DNA from 2 places in the Eoetvoesiella sp. genome. Region 2 is predicted to be linked to the other one. Evidence: predicted binding sites of a transcription regulator. Region 2 holds the regulator's gene; the other holds the start of a gene.

Region 1 (8,024 bases), on a different contig from region 2:
CCGTACACGCCGGGAGCGGTCTCGCGGGCCATCAACAATTCAAGGTATTGCCCCCATCGCTCGGCCACCGTGACGTCGCCGATATGCAGATCGGGATTCACCCCGCCGGCAATGCCGCTGAAAAGGATGTGGGTGATCTTGAACCTGTCGAGGGCCAGCTGCGTGTTCATCGACGCGTTGACCATGCTTATGCCGCTCAGGAACAGCACCACAGGCTTGCCCTGCAGCACTCCCGTCGTGAACTTGACGCCATTGGCGAAGTATTCATGCGGCTGTTCCAGCTTGCCGAGCAGCAGATCGAGCTCTGGTCCGAAAGCCGAGATCACGGCCACGCGCGGGGTCGAGTCGAACGGTTCAGCCAGGGCGGGACGCAGCAGGCAAAGCAGGGAAAACAGGACGGCGGCGGATGCATGGACGGTAAAGCGCGCAAATCGGATCATGAATGGAAAATTCCGCGAAGTTGTTGATGTTGAGACGCTGACGAGGCACTAAAATACCGCTGCATTCAGGCGAGCACAACGTTTTTTGCGCCGGGCCTTAAAAATCCCTTTAAAAAGATAATGTAACTCACTAATATATTGGTGTTATTTTAATTTTCTGATATGATTTGCCTGACCCAAAAACATTCCCTCACACCTGCGGCCTATGCAAGCTATTCAAAATAAAGCCCCTTTTTGGGTATTCGCATATCTGATCATCCTTGCCTTTGGCCTGTGCTCGGTCGCCAATGCCCGCACGTCCACGCCGCAATCAACGCACTCCGCCAAAAAAGCCTCGACGGCCAAGCATAAAAAAGCCGCCGCCAGGAAAGGCGTTCAAAAAAGCAAGATCGTCACGCGCCGCAGCCTGCGGTCCAGCGGCAAGCCAAGCAAAATCCAGGTCGGGCTGCGCGAACGCCAACTCGACGACATTATCATGCACCGCCCTAAATCCGGGCTCGACAATTCTTCTGCCCAGTTGCGCTCCGAGGCCGCATTCGTTCTCGACCTGAAAACCTCCACCATCCTGTACGACAAAAACAGCGACGAAGTCCGCCCCATCGCTTCCATCTCCAAACTCATGACCGCCCTGATCGTCACCGAATCGGGACTGTCCATGAGCGACCCCATTACCATCAGCGAAGACGATGTCGATCATCTGCGCCACTCGCGCTCCAGGCTGGCGGTCGGCACACGCCTGAGCCGCGCCGAAATGCTGCATCTGGCCCTGATGTCGTCCGAGAACCGGGCCGCCCACGCGCTGGCACGCTACTACCCGGGCGGAATGCCCGCTTTCGTGCGCGCCATGAACGACAAGGCCCGCTCGCTGGGCATGCGCCACACTCACTTCATCGAACCCACCGGGCTTTCCTCCGAAAACGTGTCCACGGCGCGCGATCTGGTCAAGCTGCTGCGCGCCGCCAGCAAGCAGGCGCTGATCCACCGCTACACCACCGACGACACCGAGCAGATCACCCTCAACAACGGCCGCCAGCTTACCTACAACAATAGCAATCAGCTGGTCAAGAATCCCGGCTGGGACATCAAGATTTCGAAAACCGGCTTCATCAACGAGGCCGGGGAATGCCTGGTCATGGTAACCCGCATCGACGGCCGCGACGTCGCCATGGTGCTGCTCAACTCCACCGGCCGCTACTCGCGCATCGGCGACGCGGTGCGCATGCGAGCCTATGTCGAGCGCGGCACGACGCTTGCCATGCTTTGACGCCGGGCCTTCATGTGCATTGCCTACCTGGCCATCCAGGCCCATCCCGACTGGCCGCTTTTCATTGCCGCCAACCGCGATGAGTTCCATGCCAGGGCGGCCAGGTTCGCCGCTCCGTGGCTGCGGCGTCCCGACATCATTGCCGGCATCGACGAGGTGGCGCACGGAACCTGGCTGGGAATCACCCGCCAGGGGCGTTATGCCTTCCTGACCAATTACCGGGATCTTTCCGCCTTCAGGGCCCAGGCCCCTTCGCGGGGCGAATTGAGCAGCCGCTATCTGGAAGGCCAGGAAAGCCCCCGAGACTACGTCCATCACGCGGCCGCATCGGCCCAAGCCTATAACGGCTTCAATCTTATCGTCGGCGACCTGTCGTCGGCGTTCTACCTGGGCAACTGCCCGCCACCCGGCCAGACGCGCGAACTGGGAAGCGGCCGCTATGTCATCTCCAACCATTTGCTGGACACGCCCTGGCCCAAGGCCGAACGGCTGCGCCAAGCCTTGGGCATCTACCCATCGGAAGCCTTGCAGCATTCGCTGGACCCGGTTTTCGACATCCTGAAGGACGGCACCCAGGCGTCCGACGCCGACCTGCCCGCCACCGGCCTTTCGCTGGAGCGCGAGCGCCTGTTGAGCAGCCCTTTCATCATCAGTCCCGACTACGGCACCCGTTGTTCGACGATCATCGCCGTTCATCGCAGCGGGCGCGCCATTCTCAGCGAAACCAGCTACGCGCCGGACGGGCGTCCCACCCAGCGGCACGACTGGCCTTTCGTCATCGAACCGCCGGCGGGCGCTTCCGGCACTTAATGCAGCGTGGGGCCGGGTTTGTCGCTTCCGGGCAGGAAGTCGAAATCGGGCTCCTCGTCGCCAGCCTCTTTTTTCAGATTGCTGAGGGCCTCCTGCCAGCTGCGCAGCGGCACGCAGGTCTGCAGCCGGGTGATGGCCTGGCGAACCAGCGCATCGTGCAGTTCGTGGCCGACCCGGGAGGCGATGTCCAGCGTGGCATCGCCCTGCAGATCGGCAATATGGCTGTGGATGTCGCGGATGTCGGCCACCGGCACGAGCGGATCGTCGGCCCCGTGCAGCAAATGCAGCGTGGTGGCCGCCGGCGCCAGGCCGGGCAGCCTTGCGTAGCTGCCCGAAAACGCCAGCACCCTGCCCGCCAGATTGGGCTGAAGCAGGCTGGCCTCGAGTGCAATCGTGGCCCCCTGGTCAAAGCCGGCCAACGCCGTGTGCTCGCCCGTCAGGCCGTATTTGGCCTGGATTTTTTGAATGTAGGCAACAAGCGGCGGCAGCGCGCCTTGCACCCGCTGGACATAATTGCCTTCGTTCAGGCCTTCTTGCTCGAACCAGTCGTAAAGCCCGTCTTTGCCGGCAACCGTGCCATAGGGCAGAACAACCAAGGCCTGCGGGAAAGCGAGCTTGACGGCCTGGGTAAGGGTTTCAAGCTGTTCGGGACTGGCGGCTCCTCCGTGCAGCAGGATGAACAACTGCCTGGGCTGTCCGGACGATGGAGCGAAAACAATGGGGCCGGGAGTGGTGGATGCAGTCATGGCGGCATGGATATTGACAATATATTCACACTATACCAGCCGCCTATGGCGTTCCGGCCGGCGCTTGGGCAAAAGCCGGCGCACCGGATTTCCGGCCCTGGCCTTGCCATCTCAGATACTGTATATTAATACAGTATCCATATCCGGCGCAGCCTTTCGCAAGGCATGCCCGCACACCGCCTGAACATCGCCGCCTCCATGGTTTTACAGCATCCCGAACATATTCATCCGGCCCTCTGGCGCGGGTCGCAACTGGCGCAGTCCTCCTGCCGCACCGTGCCTACAGGATTCCCGCAGCTCGACCGCGAACTGCCCGGCCAGGGCTGGCCTCTGGGCGCTCTTGTCGAAATCGCTCCAAGCCAGGCAGGCATAGGCGAAATCTACTTCCTTGGACCCGCTTTTTCCCGGCTGGAGCCGCAACGCCGGATCGCCCTGGTCCGTCCGCCCTACACGCCGCTTGCCCAGTGCTGGAGCAATTGGGGGCTGGACACCCGGCGATTGCTCTGGGTGCGGTGCCCCCAGGCCTCCGACTCCCTCTGGGCATGCGAACAGATCCTCAAGCACAACGCTTGCGCCGCCCTGCTCTGCTGGGCCGCAAACGTACATCCGGCGGGCTTGCGCCGCCTGCACATGGCCGCCCGGCAAAGTGACACCTTGTTCGTGCTGTTGCGGCCCGCAATGGCCTTGCGGCAGCACAGCCCCTCGCCCTTGCGCCTGGGCCTGCGTCCCTTCGAGCAAGGGCTGGAAATATCCATCGCCAAGCGCCAGGGCCCATGCCGCGCCCAATCTGTTTTCATTGCGTTGCGCCCCGCCGCAGCAACCCCACGGAGTACGTTCCATGCCCCTCTGGATCGGCATCCATCTGCTCACACACAGCCTCGACACGCTTTTCCCGCTGTGGCCCACTGATACTCCCGTGGCGGTGGTGCTGCAGCAAGGCCGCGTTCATGCCGCCACACCCATGGCGCAGGCGCTGGGGCTGCGCCCGGGCATGCGCCGCAGCACCGTCCAGGCGCTGGCGCCCGGCGCCGTCCTGCAAGTCCGTAATGTCGCGCTCGAAGAACAACGCCTGCAGCAAATAGCCCTGGAGCTTCTGCAATACACGCCCAATCTCGCCCTGGGCCCCGATCATGCACGGCATACGCTGTTGCTGGAAGTCGCCGACAGCCTGCAGTTGTTCAAGGGGCCGCGCAATCTGTGCCGCCTTGTCCGCGCCTTGCTGCGCCGGCATCAAGCGCCGCACCATCTGGGCATGGCTCCCACGGCCCAGGGCGCGCGCATCCTGGCCTGCCAAAATCAAAGCGCGCGGCGGCGCAGCCTGCAAACCGAAACCCTGCGCCGCCGGCTCGACCCGCTGCCGGCCGGAATGCTGCCTGCCGACCAGACCCATCTCGACTGGCTCGAAAACCTGGGTTGCCATACTTTGGAACACGTACGCAACCTGCCTCGCGAGGGCGTACGGCTACGCTGCAGCCCGGACATCATTCGCGAACTGGACGCCGCCTACGGATTCACCGTCGAACCCTGCTCCTGGTTCAAGGCCCCCGAGATTTTTTCACAGCGCTACGATCCCCAGGAATACCTCGAGCATGTGCATGCGGTCCAGGCTGTTGCCACGAAACTGATCGAACAGCTCTGCGCCTGGCTCGATGCCAGGCAATGCGCCGCCGACACCCTGGTCTTTCTGCTGCATCACGAAAAGGGCCGTCACGCCCGCCCGCCCAGCCGTCTGCTTTTGCTGCTGTCCCGGGCGGGCTGGCGTTCCGGCGATTTTCTGCATGTGTTGGCCGAGCAACTGCAGCAGTTCGTGCTGCCCGCCCATGTCGTCGCCGTGGAGCTTTCCATTCCCGCCATCCAGCCGCGCCCCGCGCCCCTGGCCGGCCTGTTCCCCGAGCCGGCCCAATGGCAGGAAGACGAAGCGCGCCTGCTCGACGTGCTGCGGGCAAGGCTCGGGGCCGCTCAAGTGCTCGAGCCCCGGCCCGAGGCCGACCACCGCCCCGAGCTCGCCAATGCCTGGAAAGCCGCGGCGCCGGGCTTGCAGCGACCTGGCCCGGGGCAAAGCCCTTGCGGGCCGCCGGGGCCGCAAGCCCGGCCCTTTTGGCTGCTGCCCCAACCCTATCCCCTGGAAACCCTGCGCAACAGGCCTGTCTACAAGGGTATGATCCTGCGGCTCGTAAAGGGGCCCGAACGCATCGAAAGCGGATGGTGGGAAGACGGCGGCGGCGATCGCCGCGACTACTTCATTGCCGAAGACGCCCAGTCGGCGCGCTACTGGGTATATCGCCAGCGCGAATCCCTCGAAGCAGGCTGGTTCCTGCACGGCCTGTTCGGCTAGGCCTTTCGCCAGGCCTTGCATTTCCTGCTCATGAACTCATCCGTCCCAAGCTCTGTTCTGGCCGGCTATGCCGAGCTCGATTGCGTGTCGAACTTCTCGTTCCTGGCGGGCGCATCGCATCCCGGCGAACTGGTGCAGCGGGCGGCCGAGCTGGGCTACAGCGCCCTGGCCCTGGCCGACGATTGCTCTTTGGCCGGCATCGTGCGCGCGCACGTCGCCACGAAAAAACTGCACGACGCAGGGTTTCCCGACTTCAAGCTCATCGCCGGCAGCCGCTTCTTCCTGGATTGCCAGGCCGAGGCCCCCATGCAGATCATTGCGTTGGCCCGCAATGCCGAAGGATACGGAAACCTGGCCGAGTTCATTACCATGGCCCGCGTCCGATCCAATCGGAAAAGCCGGTATTCGCTTGGCATCCGGGACATCCTGCAGCCCGATCCCGGATACCGGCATCTGGGCGGCCTGCCCGACTGCCTGGTCATCTACATCCCCGGGTATGGCCTTGGCCCGGAAGAGATGCTGCGCCAGATGGACTTGCTGGCGCCCGTGTTTCCAGGCCGGCTTTGGGTGGGCTGCGCCCAGCACTATCGCCACGATGATGCCTTGCATGCGGCAACGTTGGCCCATGCGGCGCAGGCACGGGGGCTGCCGGCGGCGGCGGTGGGCCAGGTGCAAATGCATACGCGTTCGCGCCAGCCGCTGCATGACGTCCTGACTGCCATCCGGCGCCATGAAACCGTGCAGCAATGCGGCTACGCACTCAACGGCAATGCCGAGCACCATCTGCGCAGCCGGACCCGGCTCATGCAGATCCACCCCGCGCACATGCTTCAGGAAACACTGCGCATCAGCCAGCTATGCCGCTTCAACCTGGACGAAATCGCGTATCAATATCCCACCGAGATCGTGCCCGTCGGCCTGACCGCCACGGCCTATTTGCGCCAGGAAACCCTGGAAGGGGCACGAAGGCGCTATCCGCGGGGCGTTCCCTCTCAGGTAAAGGCCCAGCTCGAATCCGAACTTGGCATCATCGCGGGCCTGGGCTACGAGCCGTACTTCCTCACTGTCTACGACATCGTGCGATTCGCCTGGCGGCAAGGAATTCTGTGCCAGGGCCGGGGCTCGGCGGCGAATTCCGCCGTGTGCTATTGCCTGGGCATTACCGAAGTCAACCCCGAGAACGGCAATTCGCTATTCGCGCGCTTCATCAGCACTGAAAGAAACGAACCGCCCGACATCGACGTCGATTTCGAACATCAACGGCGCGAAGAAGTCATCCAGTACATCTATCGCAAATACGGCCGGCAGCGCGCCGCCTTGACCGCCGTCGTCGTCACCTACCGCATACGCAGCGCGCTGCGCGACACCGGCAAGGCGCTGGGGCTGGATCCCGAACTCATCGCTCGTGTCACCGACGCCTTCCACCAATGGGACAGGCGGCAGCCCTTCCTGGAAAAAATGGCCGCACAGGGCCTGGACCCCGATAGCCGCATCGCCCAGGCCTGGGCCGCGCTGGCTCAAACCCTTATGGGTTTCCCCCGCCACCTGTCCCAGCACCCGGGCGGATTCGTCATCGCACGCGGCACGCTGTCCCGCCTGGTTCCCATTGAAAACGCCGCCATGCCCGAACGCAGCGTGGTGCAATGGGACAAGGATGACCTGGACGCCATGGGCCTGATGAAGGTAGATGTGCTGGCCCTGGGCATGCTTTCGGCCTTGCACCGCATGCTGGACATGGCCGGCATGCGCCGAATGCGTCCCTTCGTCTTGCAGGACATCCCCGAAAACGACGAGGCCACGTTCGAGATGATCCGCCGGGCCGACACCATGGGCGTATTCCAGATTGAATCGCGCGCGCAAATGAGCATGCTGCCGCGTTTGCGGCCGCAATCCTTTTACGACCTCGTCATCCAGATCGCCATCGTCAGGCCCGGCCCCATCCACGGCGACATGGTGCATCCCTACCTGCGCCGCCGCCAGAGGCCGGAGCTAATAGACTACCCGTCGGCAGAGATCAAGCAGGTTCTGGAAAGAACCCTGGGAATTCCCATCTTTCAGGAACAGGTCATGCAGATCGCCATCATCGCCGCGGGATTCAGCCCCGGCGAAGCCGACGAGCTGCGCCGCTCCATGGCGGCCTGGAAGCGCAAGGGCACCGTCGACACCTTGCGCCCCAAGCTCATCGCCGGCATGCGAGCCGGCAACTACCCCGACGACTTCATCCAGGCCATCTACCGGCAACTGGAAGGTTTTGGCGAATACGGCTTTCCGGAAAGCCACTCGGCCAGCTTTGCCCAACTGGCGTATTTCAGCGCCTGGTTCAAGCGCCACGAGCCGCAGGCCTTCCTGGCCGCCCTGCTCAATTCCCAGCCCATGGGGTTTTACGCTGCCAGTCAATTGGTGCAGGACGCGCGCCGCCACGGCGTCAT
Region 2 (8,024 bases):
GGCGGACCATATGATCCGCCGCCCCGCGCCGCATCTTTCCGGCCCGAACGCAATGCGCCCTACCGTTCTAGCCGAAAACCCCCACGGGGCCGGGATGTAGATTGATCACCACGCTCTTGGTCAACGTGTAGTGATTCAAGACCTCATGGGCGAACTCACGGCCGAAACCGCTTTGCTTATAGCCACCGATCGGCATGCCGCCCAGAAAATTGTAATAGCGATTGATCCATATGGTGCCTGTTTCGAGTGCGCAAGCCATACGATGGGCGCGAGACAGGTCGGATGTCCACACTCCGCCGCCCAGGCCATATATCGAATCGTTGGCCAAACGCACCACCTCATCGTCGGTCTTCCAGGTAATGACGCTGACAACGGGCCCAAAGATTTCCTCCTGAGCGATTTTCATGGAGTTGTCCACATCGACGAATATCGTCGGCTGGATGAACAACCCATTTTCAAGGCCTTTCACCTCGGCCCGCTGCCCTCCCATCAAGACCTTCGCCCCCTCCCTGGGTCCTAATTCCAGATAGCCCGTGATCTTGTCCATCTGCATTTGCGAGGCCTGCGCGCCAAGTTGGGTATCGGGCAAAGTCGGATCCCCGATCCGAATGCCTCGCAGAATGCGTTGCAGCTTCTCGAGAAAGGCGTCCTTCACTTTCTCGTGCACGAAAAGTCGGGAACCCGCCAGGCAAACCTCGCCCTTGTTCAACACTGTGGACATCGCCGCGCCTTCGGCCGCGGCGTCCAGGTCAGCGTCCTCGCAAACGATATTGGCCGACTTGCCTCCCAACTCCATGGTTTGCGGAATGATATTGACGGATGCGTACTGCATGAGGCGGCGCGCGGTGGGACGAGAGCCGGTGAAACCAACCTTGCGCACTCGTGGATCGGTCACTAGAGCCTCGCCCAGGTCAGGACCATACCCAGTGACGATATTGAGCACCCCCGGGGGCAGCAGATCGGCCATCTCACGCATGAACTCCAGCACCGACAAGCACACGATCTCCGACGGCTTCATCACCACCGTGTTGCCGGCGGCCAGCGCCGGAGCGATCTTCGAAGCCAGCATGATCATCGGCACATTCCAGGGAATGATTTGCACCACCACGCCCAAGGGCTCGCGATGTATGATGCCGACCGCGTCGGCCGCCCGCACTGACTCCCCGTGCAATTGCCAAGGAGCGCCAGAGAAAATCGCGAACTGCTCTATGGCCATCGGCATGTCGAAATGGGTGGCTTCGCTGATGGGCTTGCCATTATTCAACGTGTCCATCATTGCATAGTGACCGAGGCGGGCTTTGAGGCGGCGCACGATCTCGTAAAGAATCTCCTGACGCCTGGCCGGCGGCGTTTGAGACCACGCCGGAAATGCGCTGGCCGCCGCGTCGATCGCCCGCTTTGCATCGACGGCGTTTCCTGCGGCGATGCGGCTCAGGGCCGCGCCCGTGGCCGGGTTTTTCAACGCTATCGTCGCGCCACTGTCGCCGCCAGTCCAGACGCCTTGAATAAAGTGGCCGTACTCGTGAAGGAAATCCTCCGAAGACGCTCGGGATGCTTTCAGTTCTGGGGTGTCGTTGCTGTTCATGCTTTCTCCTGTCTGCTTTTGGTGCTCTTTCGTAAATGTTTTCCGCGCCACCGCGCGAACCGCAACGTCCTCTGCCCGGTCGAGCGGAAAACGGGCTGATCCGGCGGGCTTACGTCTGGCCCAGCAAAATGTCTGCCAGACGCTGCCCTATCGCCATGCACGGCGCCATAGTGGGGCCTGTGGTGATCCTGGGCATCACGGACGAATCAGCGATGCGCAGGCCGTCGATACCACGCACCTTGAGCTGCGCGTCCACCACCGCGTGCGCATCCGTGCCTATACGGCACGTCCCGCTTGCATGAAAGAACGTCGTAGCCGCATCGCGCACGAATTTTTCCAGGGCGTCGCCACGGAGCGGGCCGGGAGCTACCTCCCGTTTCACAAAATCGCGCATAGCCGCCGAGTTGCCCAGCTCACGGCTCAACTCCACGCCTCGCATCAATGCCCTCACGTCATCCGGGTGACTGAGGTAGTTGGGATACAGCGCTGGTCGGGCATCGGGATCGAGGGAGCGCAATTCAACCCTGCCATGACTCTTGGGTCTTACCAATCCCGGCGCAATGGCCCAGCACGAAGCCGGCGGAGCATAGCGCTTGGCGATGACCGGACTCGCGTAGGGAAGCTGAATATGGACCGGATACAGATCGGGCGTGTCCAGTTCGGAGTGGCTCTTGGCGAAAAACATGGAGTCCGCCCCGCTATTCGTCATCGGCAGCGGGTTCTTGTATTCCCATATACAGCCGCCCAACAATATGTGATCCTGCAGATTCCTGCCAACCCCCGGAAGATGGTTTGAAACGCGCAGCCCCAAAGGTTTCAAGAGCGTTTCATCTCCCACGCCGGACAGCATCAGCACCTTGGGCGTGTTGATGGCCCCCATCGACAGCACTATCTCCCGAGCGGCTTCGATTTCAAGCAAGCGGCCTTGCCAGCGCAACTGCACACCCGTGGCACGAGTCCCCCGGAAAACCAACCGATCGACGCAGGCTTCCGTCAGCACGGTCAAGTTTGGGCGATCCATCAGAGGATGGAGAAAAGCGGACGGCACATTACGGCGCCGGCCATTTTCTATATTCTGATTCAGCAAGGCTGCGCCCGACGAGCCTTCCATCAACGCGCCGTTCGCGTCATCAAACCGTGCTATCCCTGCATTTCCGGCGGCGTCCAGCAACGCGACAGCACAGGCGTTCGGATTTTGCGCTGGCTGAACCCAGAAAGGGCCTCCCCGTCCTCGACGCTTCGGATCCTGAACTCCCTGCCAATTTTCCAACCGCTTGTATATATCCAGGATCGCTTCGTAGCCCCATGCCGAATCGCCGGACTCGGCATGCCAGAACTCAAAGTCATTGCGATGGCCTCGCGCATAATTGCAGGCATTGATGCTGCTGCCGCCGCCCAGGACCCTGCCGGTATCCATTGCCATCCGGCGGCCAAGCAGCCCCGCCTGTGGTTCCGAGATGTCTTTCCAGTCGCGTGCCGTGCCAAGGTTCGTGAACCACGCCGCCGGCTGGATCACGCTGTCGACCTGATCGGATCCGCCGGCCTCGAGCAAGAGCACCCGTGAACGGCCATCTTCCGCCAATCGCCCCGCCACTACGCTGCCGGCGGATCCCGAGCCGCAAACGATGTAGTCGTACTGTTTGCGCAGAGCATTGGCCAGCGCCTTCTGGTTGCGCTGCACGCGCTGCGCGTGATCCGCTAGTTCACCTGCATAAGCACTACTCAGCCCCAAGCCGGCCACCAATGTCAGAAAAGCCCTTCGGCCAATGCGCCCATTCATCAGGGCTCGCTCCCAGAAATCGAGCCGCTCCCCTTGAGCGATCGACAGCGTGGGCATTTTTGTATCGCGCGCATGTCTCATTCCAGCTCCTCGTCATTACCAGTCTGCTCGGCTCATCCACCTTGCGGTGTGCCGGTTGTTTTCGTAATGATGAAAGGACTGCGATGCGGCGACTATCGGCTTTCGGCCAATTGCTACGGTTCCTGGCCAGAATGTGCCGCCAAGCCCAAAGAGGATCTTAGAGTATTGATCGGGCGCGAGTCTGTGATGGCGACTCGCCGAAGCGGCGGCGGTACCGCAGATGGAATTCGCCAAGATGGTTGAATCCGCATTCAAGCGCGGCTTGCACTATCGTGGTATCGGACATGGTGCCGTTGCGCAATAGCTCGTGCACGCGCTGCAAACGCAACTCCATAAGATAGCGCATGGGCGTCGTCTGACCTGCGCAATGGAAGGCGCGCGACAGGGAGCGGACGCTGCAACCGACTGCCCGCGCAACATCCAGCAGGGCAATCGACTCTCGCCAATGCGCCTCCATATACGCGCAAGCACGACGATACTCGCGCGGCACGAGAGGAGCCGGGCTACGGTGCAGTTCCTCGCTGTAGTTATGACGGGCTGAGTTCAATAAATGCAATACCAGCACGTCCTCCAGCCCTCCCGCAAGCCTGTCCGGCAAGCAAGACTCGGAATCGGACAAGCTTGCAATCAAATAGGTCAACAGATCCATCCAGCGTTGCGACGCGGCTCCTTCGAGAGCATTGGCACAGAATCGCACCGGCTTCGTCCCTTGGTGCCCCAATAGCTCCCAGCACAGCGCATCGATCCGATGCTGCGAAAAATTCAGCTTCAAGACCTCGGCCTGCCTGCTGTACCGGAAAACAGGGCTATCTCCTTCGACAGCCAGCACCGAAGATCCAGGACCTCCCCCCGATTCGCCAGTGCTATTACGTTGCAGCATACGCCCGGCAAGGACGGTGGTGACAAGCAGCGAGCCACCCAAACCTTCCGGGCAAACCTCGATATCGTGGCCATAACCCAGCATGGATAACGCTAACGGCCCCCACTTCGCTGTATGGACGCTGACCGTGCCGCATGTGTTTTTGTGCGATGAACTGAGCTTCCAGGAAAAAGGGGCGTATAGCCGTTCGATGACGGAGCGAGCGGCATCAAGATCCTGCGTTTGCATCAAAAGATATTTCGCGGGAAGTCGCTGCGACGGCATGTTATGCACCTGGCTGTCCAAGAACCAAAGCCGGCAAATGCGGCCTCTAAGCTGGAAAGTTTTTTACTATTATGTCAATAATTTTTCATAAATGTCAATTAATTCGCTTTTATCTTTTTATTGACGAAACCGATGCCCATGGGAAGGTCCGGACTTACCCCGCAGGAAACTCCACTTCAAGTCTCGACGGAAAGCCTTGCATTTCGGTATCGCTTGCGGCAGAATCATGACTGTACAAATACACAGTCACCGTATATCGCGCAAACCATGGCCACCAAGCTTACCGAGCGTCAGCAGCAAATCCTGGATATCATCCGCAGCGAAATCCAGCGTACCGGCTTTCCGCCCACGCGAGCCGAAATCGCCCGATCCTTGGGCTTCAAGTCGGCCAACGCCGCCGAAGACCACCTCAAGGCCCTGGCGCGCAAAGGCGCCATCGAACTCACCGCCGGCGCATCGCGCGGCATCCGCCTGGTGGGCGAGCCCGCCGCTTCCGCACCGCCGCCCTCTCCCAGCCTGCTCGAACAGCTTCTTTTGCCCATCGTGGGCCGTGTCGCGGCCGGCAGCCCTATCCTGGCGGCCGAGCATGTCGAACGTGAAATCGGCGTCGAGCCGGCGCTTTTCAGCCAGACCCCCGACTACCTGCTGCGGGTGCGCGGCCTCAGCATGCGCGATGCCGGCATTCTCGACGGCGACCTCCTCGCCGTCAAAAAAACCGCCGAGGCCCGCAACGGCCAAATCGTGGTCGCCCGCATCGGCGACGAAGTCACGGTCAAAAGGCTGTCCAAATCGGGCAGCCAAATCCAGCTCCTGCCCGAGAACCCCGATTTCTCTCCAATACTCGTCAGCGCCGGCGACGACTTCTCGCTGGAAGGCATTGCCGTCGGCCTTATCCGGACCACGCCGCTGCACTAACTAGCCAGTGGCGGCCTGCAACTTCGCAGCTCCGCCACCTTTTACCGTGCTTCCACCTGTCTTCCAATAAAAAAACGCCTCACAACCGGTGTTAAATCGGTCGTGAGGCGTTTTTACTGTGTCCCAAGGGGTTGAGGCAGGCCTGGCCTGCCTGCCGTCTTAGTGCTTCATGACTCCTTCGGAGGAAGAAGGCTCATCCGTCTTTTTGGCGTTGGCCACCGACTCGGCGGCCAGCCGCGCGACTTCCTCGTCGGACAACGGTGTGGGCATGTGCTGCAGCGCCACTTCCAGAACCCGGTCGATCCAGCGCACCGGAATGATTTCGAGGTGGTTCTTGACGTTGTCGGGAATCTCGGCCAGATCCTTGACGTTTTCCTCGGGAATCATCACGGTCTTGATGCCGCCGCGGTGCGCCGCCAACAGTTTTTCCTTGAGGCCGCCAATGGGCAGGACTTCGCCGCGCAGGGTGATTTCGCCCGTCATGGCGACGTCGGAGCGCACCGGGATTCCGGTAAGCGCCGACACCATGGCCGTGGTGATGGCAATACCCGCCGACGGACCGTCCTTGGGGGTGGCCCCTTCGGGAAAGTGCACGTGCAGATCGCGCTTTTCGAATGCGGTATTGGCAATGCCCCAGCGCTGAGCCCTGGAGCGGACCACCGTGCGGGCCGCCTCGACCGATTCTTTCATGACGTCGCCCAGCGAGCCGGTGCGCAGCACCACGCCCTTGCCCGGCATGTCGGCGACCTCGATGGTGAGAAGATCGCCGCCCACTTCGGTCCAGGCCAGGCCGGTAACCTGCCCCACCTTGTTCTCTTTTTCGGCCATGCCGAAATTGTAGCGGCGCACGCCCAGGTAGTCGGCCAGGTTCTCGGCGGTGACGACCTCGGCCTGGCCCGGCTCGACGACGGCCCCTTTGCGGGCACGGACAGCCGATGCGGAGGGATTGGTTTCGAGCGTCTTCTTGACGACCTTGCGGCAGATTTTGCTCATTTCGCGCTCGAGCGCCCGCACGCCCGCCTCGCGGGTGTAATAGCGCACGATATCGCGAATCGCCGACTCCTCGATCTGCATCTCGCCTTCGCGCACACCGTTGTTCTTCATGAGCTTGGGCAGCAGATGGTCGAACGCGATATGCACTTTTTCATCTTCGGTGTAGCCCGAAAGACGAATGACTTCCATGCGGTCGAGTAGGGCCGGCGGGATGTTGAGCGTGTTGCTGGTGGCCACGAACATGACGTCGGACAGATCGAAATCGACCTCGATGTAGTGATCCTGGAACGTGTGGTTTTGTTCCGGATCGAGCACCTCGAGCAGCGCCGAAGACGGATCGCCGCGGAAATCGGCGCCCATTTTATCGATCTCGTCGAGCAGGAACAGCGGATTGCGAACCGCCACCTTGGACATGTTCTGCAGGATCTTGCCCGGCATGGAGCCGATATAGGTGCGGCGATGGCCGCGGATCTCGGCTTCGTCGCGTACGCCGCCCAGGGCCATGCGCACGAACTTGCGGTTCGTGGCGCGGGCGATGGACTGCCCCAGCGAGGTCTTGCCCACGCCCGGAGGCCCCACCAGGCACAGGATGGGCGCCTTCAGCTTGTCGACGCGCTGCTGCACGGCCAGGTATTCGATGATGCGTTCCTTGACCTTTTCCAGGCCGTAGTGATCGGCGTTGAGCACTTTGTCGGCATTGGAAATGGAATTGTTGATGCGGCTTTTCTTGCGCCACGGCAGGCCGATGAGCGTATCGATATAGTTGCGCACCACGGTGGCTTCGGCCGACATGGGCGACATGAGCTTGAGCTTTTTAAGCTCGGACTCGGCCTTCTTGAGCGCTTCCTTGGGCAACTGGGCGGCCTGGATCTTTTTTTCGAGCTCTTCGATGTCGGCGCCTTCTTCGCCCTCGCCCAGTTCTTTCTGGATGGCCTTGACCTGCTCGTTCAGGTAGTAGTCGCGCTGGCTTTTCTCCATTTGCTTCTTGACCCGGCCGCGAATGCGCTTCTCGACCTGGAGAATGTCGATTTCGGACTCGAGTTGCGACAGCAGATTCTCGAGGCGCTCGGAGGTGCCGGTGATTTCAAGCATTTTCTGCTTTTGCTCGAGCTTGAGCGGCAGATGCGCGGAAATGGTGTCCGCCAGGCGGCCGGCATCGTCGATGCCGCTCAGCGAGGTGAGGATTTCCTGGGGGATTTTTTTGTTGAGCTTGACGTATTGCTCGAACTGGGTGACCACCGTGCGGCGCAGGGCCTCGGATTCGGCACCCTGCTGGCCGTCGGGAGCGACCGGCGAAACATTGGCCGTGAAATGCGTTTCGGCCTCGGTGACGCTATTGATGCGGGCGCGCTGCAGGCCTTCGACCAGCACCTTGACCGTGCCGTCGGGCAGCTTGAGCATTTGCAGAATACTGGCAGCGCAACCGATGTCGTAGAGATCGTCGGGCGTGGGGTCGTCCTTGCTGGCCGATTTTTGCGCCACCAGCATGATGTTGTTGCCCGCCTCCATGGCCATTTCCAGCGCCT

Evidence for each region. The regulator LexA, encoded in region 2, represses DNA repair genes until DNA is damaged. The targets are predictions, from matches to a motif close to ACTGTATNNNNATACAGT.
Region 1: a site for LexA is predicted at 3,378-3,395, ahead of imuA (translesion DNA synthesis-associated protein ImuA). Genes of this name have one in related genera too.

The regions. Positions count from the first base shown of each region.
Region 1 is NZ_DATMGA010000066.1:117,578-125,601, reverse strand. Features, by position in the region: gene VNT00_RS15535 (5'-methylthioadenosine/S-adenosylhomocysteine nucleosidase) at 1-440, opposite strand, end outside; gene pbpG (D-alanyl-D-alanine endopeptidase) at 646-1,704, shown strand; gene VNT00_RS15525 (NRDE family protein) at 1,717-2,514, shown strand; gene ypfH (esterase) at 2,511-3,260, opposite strand; gene imuA (translesion DNA synthesis-associated protein ImuA) at 3,426-4,169, shown strand; gene VNT00_RS15510 (Y-family DNA polymerase) at 4,099-5,595, shown strand; gene VNT00_RS15505 (error-prone DNA polymerase) at 5,626-8,024, shown strand, end outside.
Region 2 is NZ_DATMGA010000018.1:58,226-66,249, reverse strand. Features, by position in the region: gene VNT00_RS06045 (aldehyde dehydrogenase family protein) at 68-1,585, opposite strand; gene VNT00_RS06040 (GMC family oxidoreductase) at 1,695-3,446, opposite strand; gene VNT00_RS06035 (AraC family transcriptional regulator) at 3,604-4,590, opposite strand; gene lexA (transcriptional repressor LexA) at 4,858-5,505, shown strand; gene lon (endopeptidase La) at 5,665-8,024, opposite strand, start outside.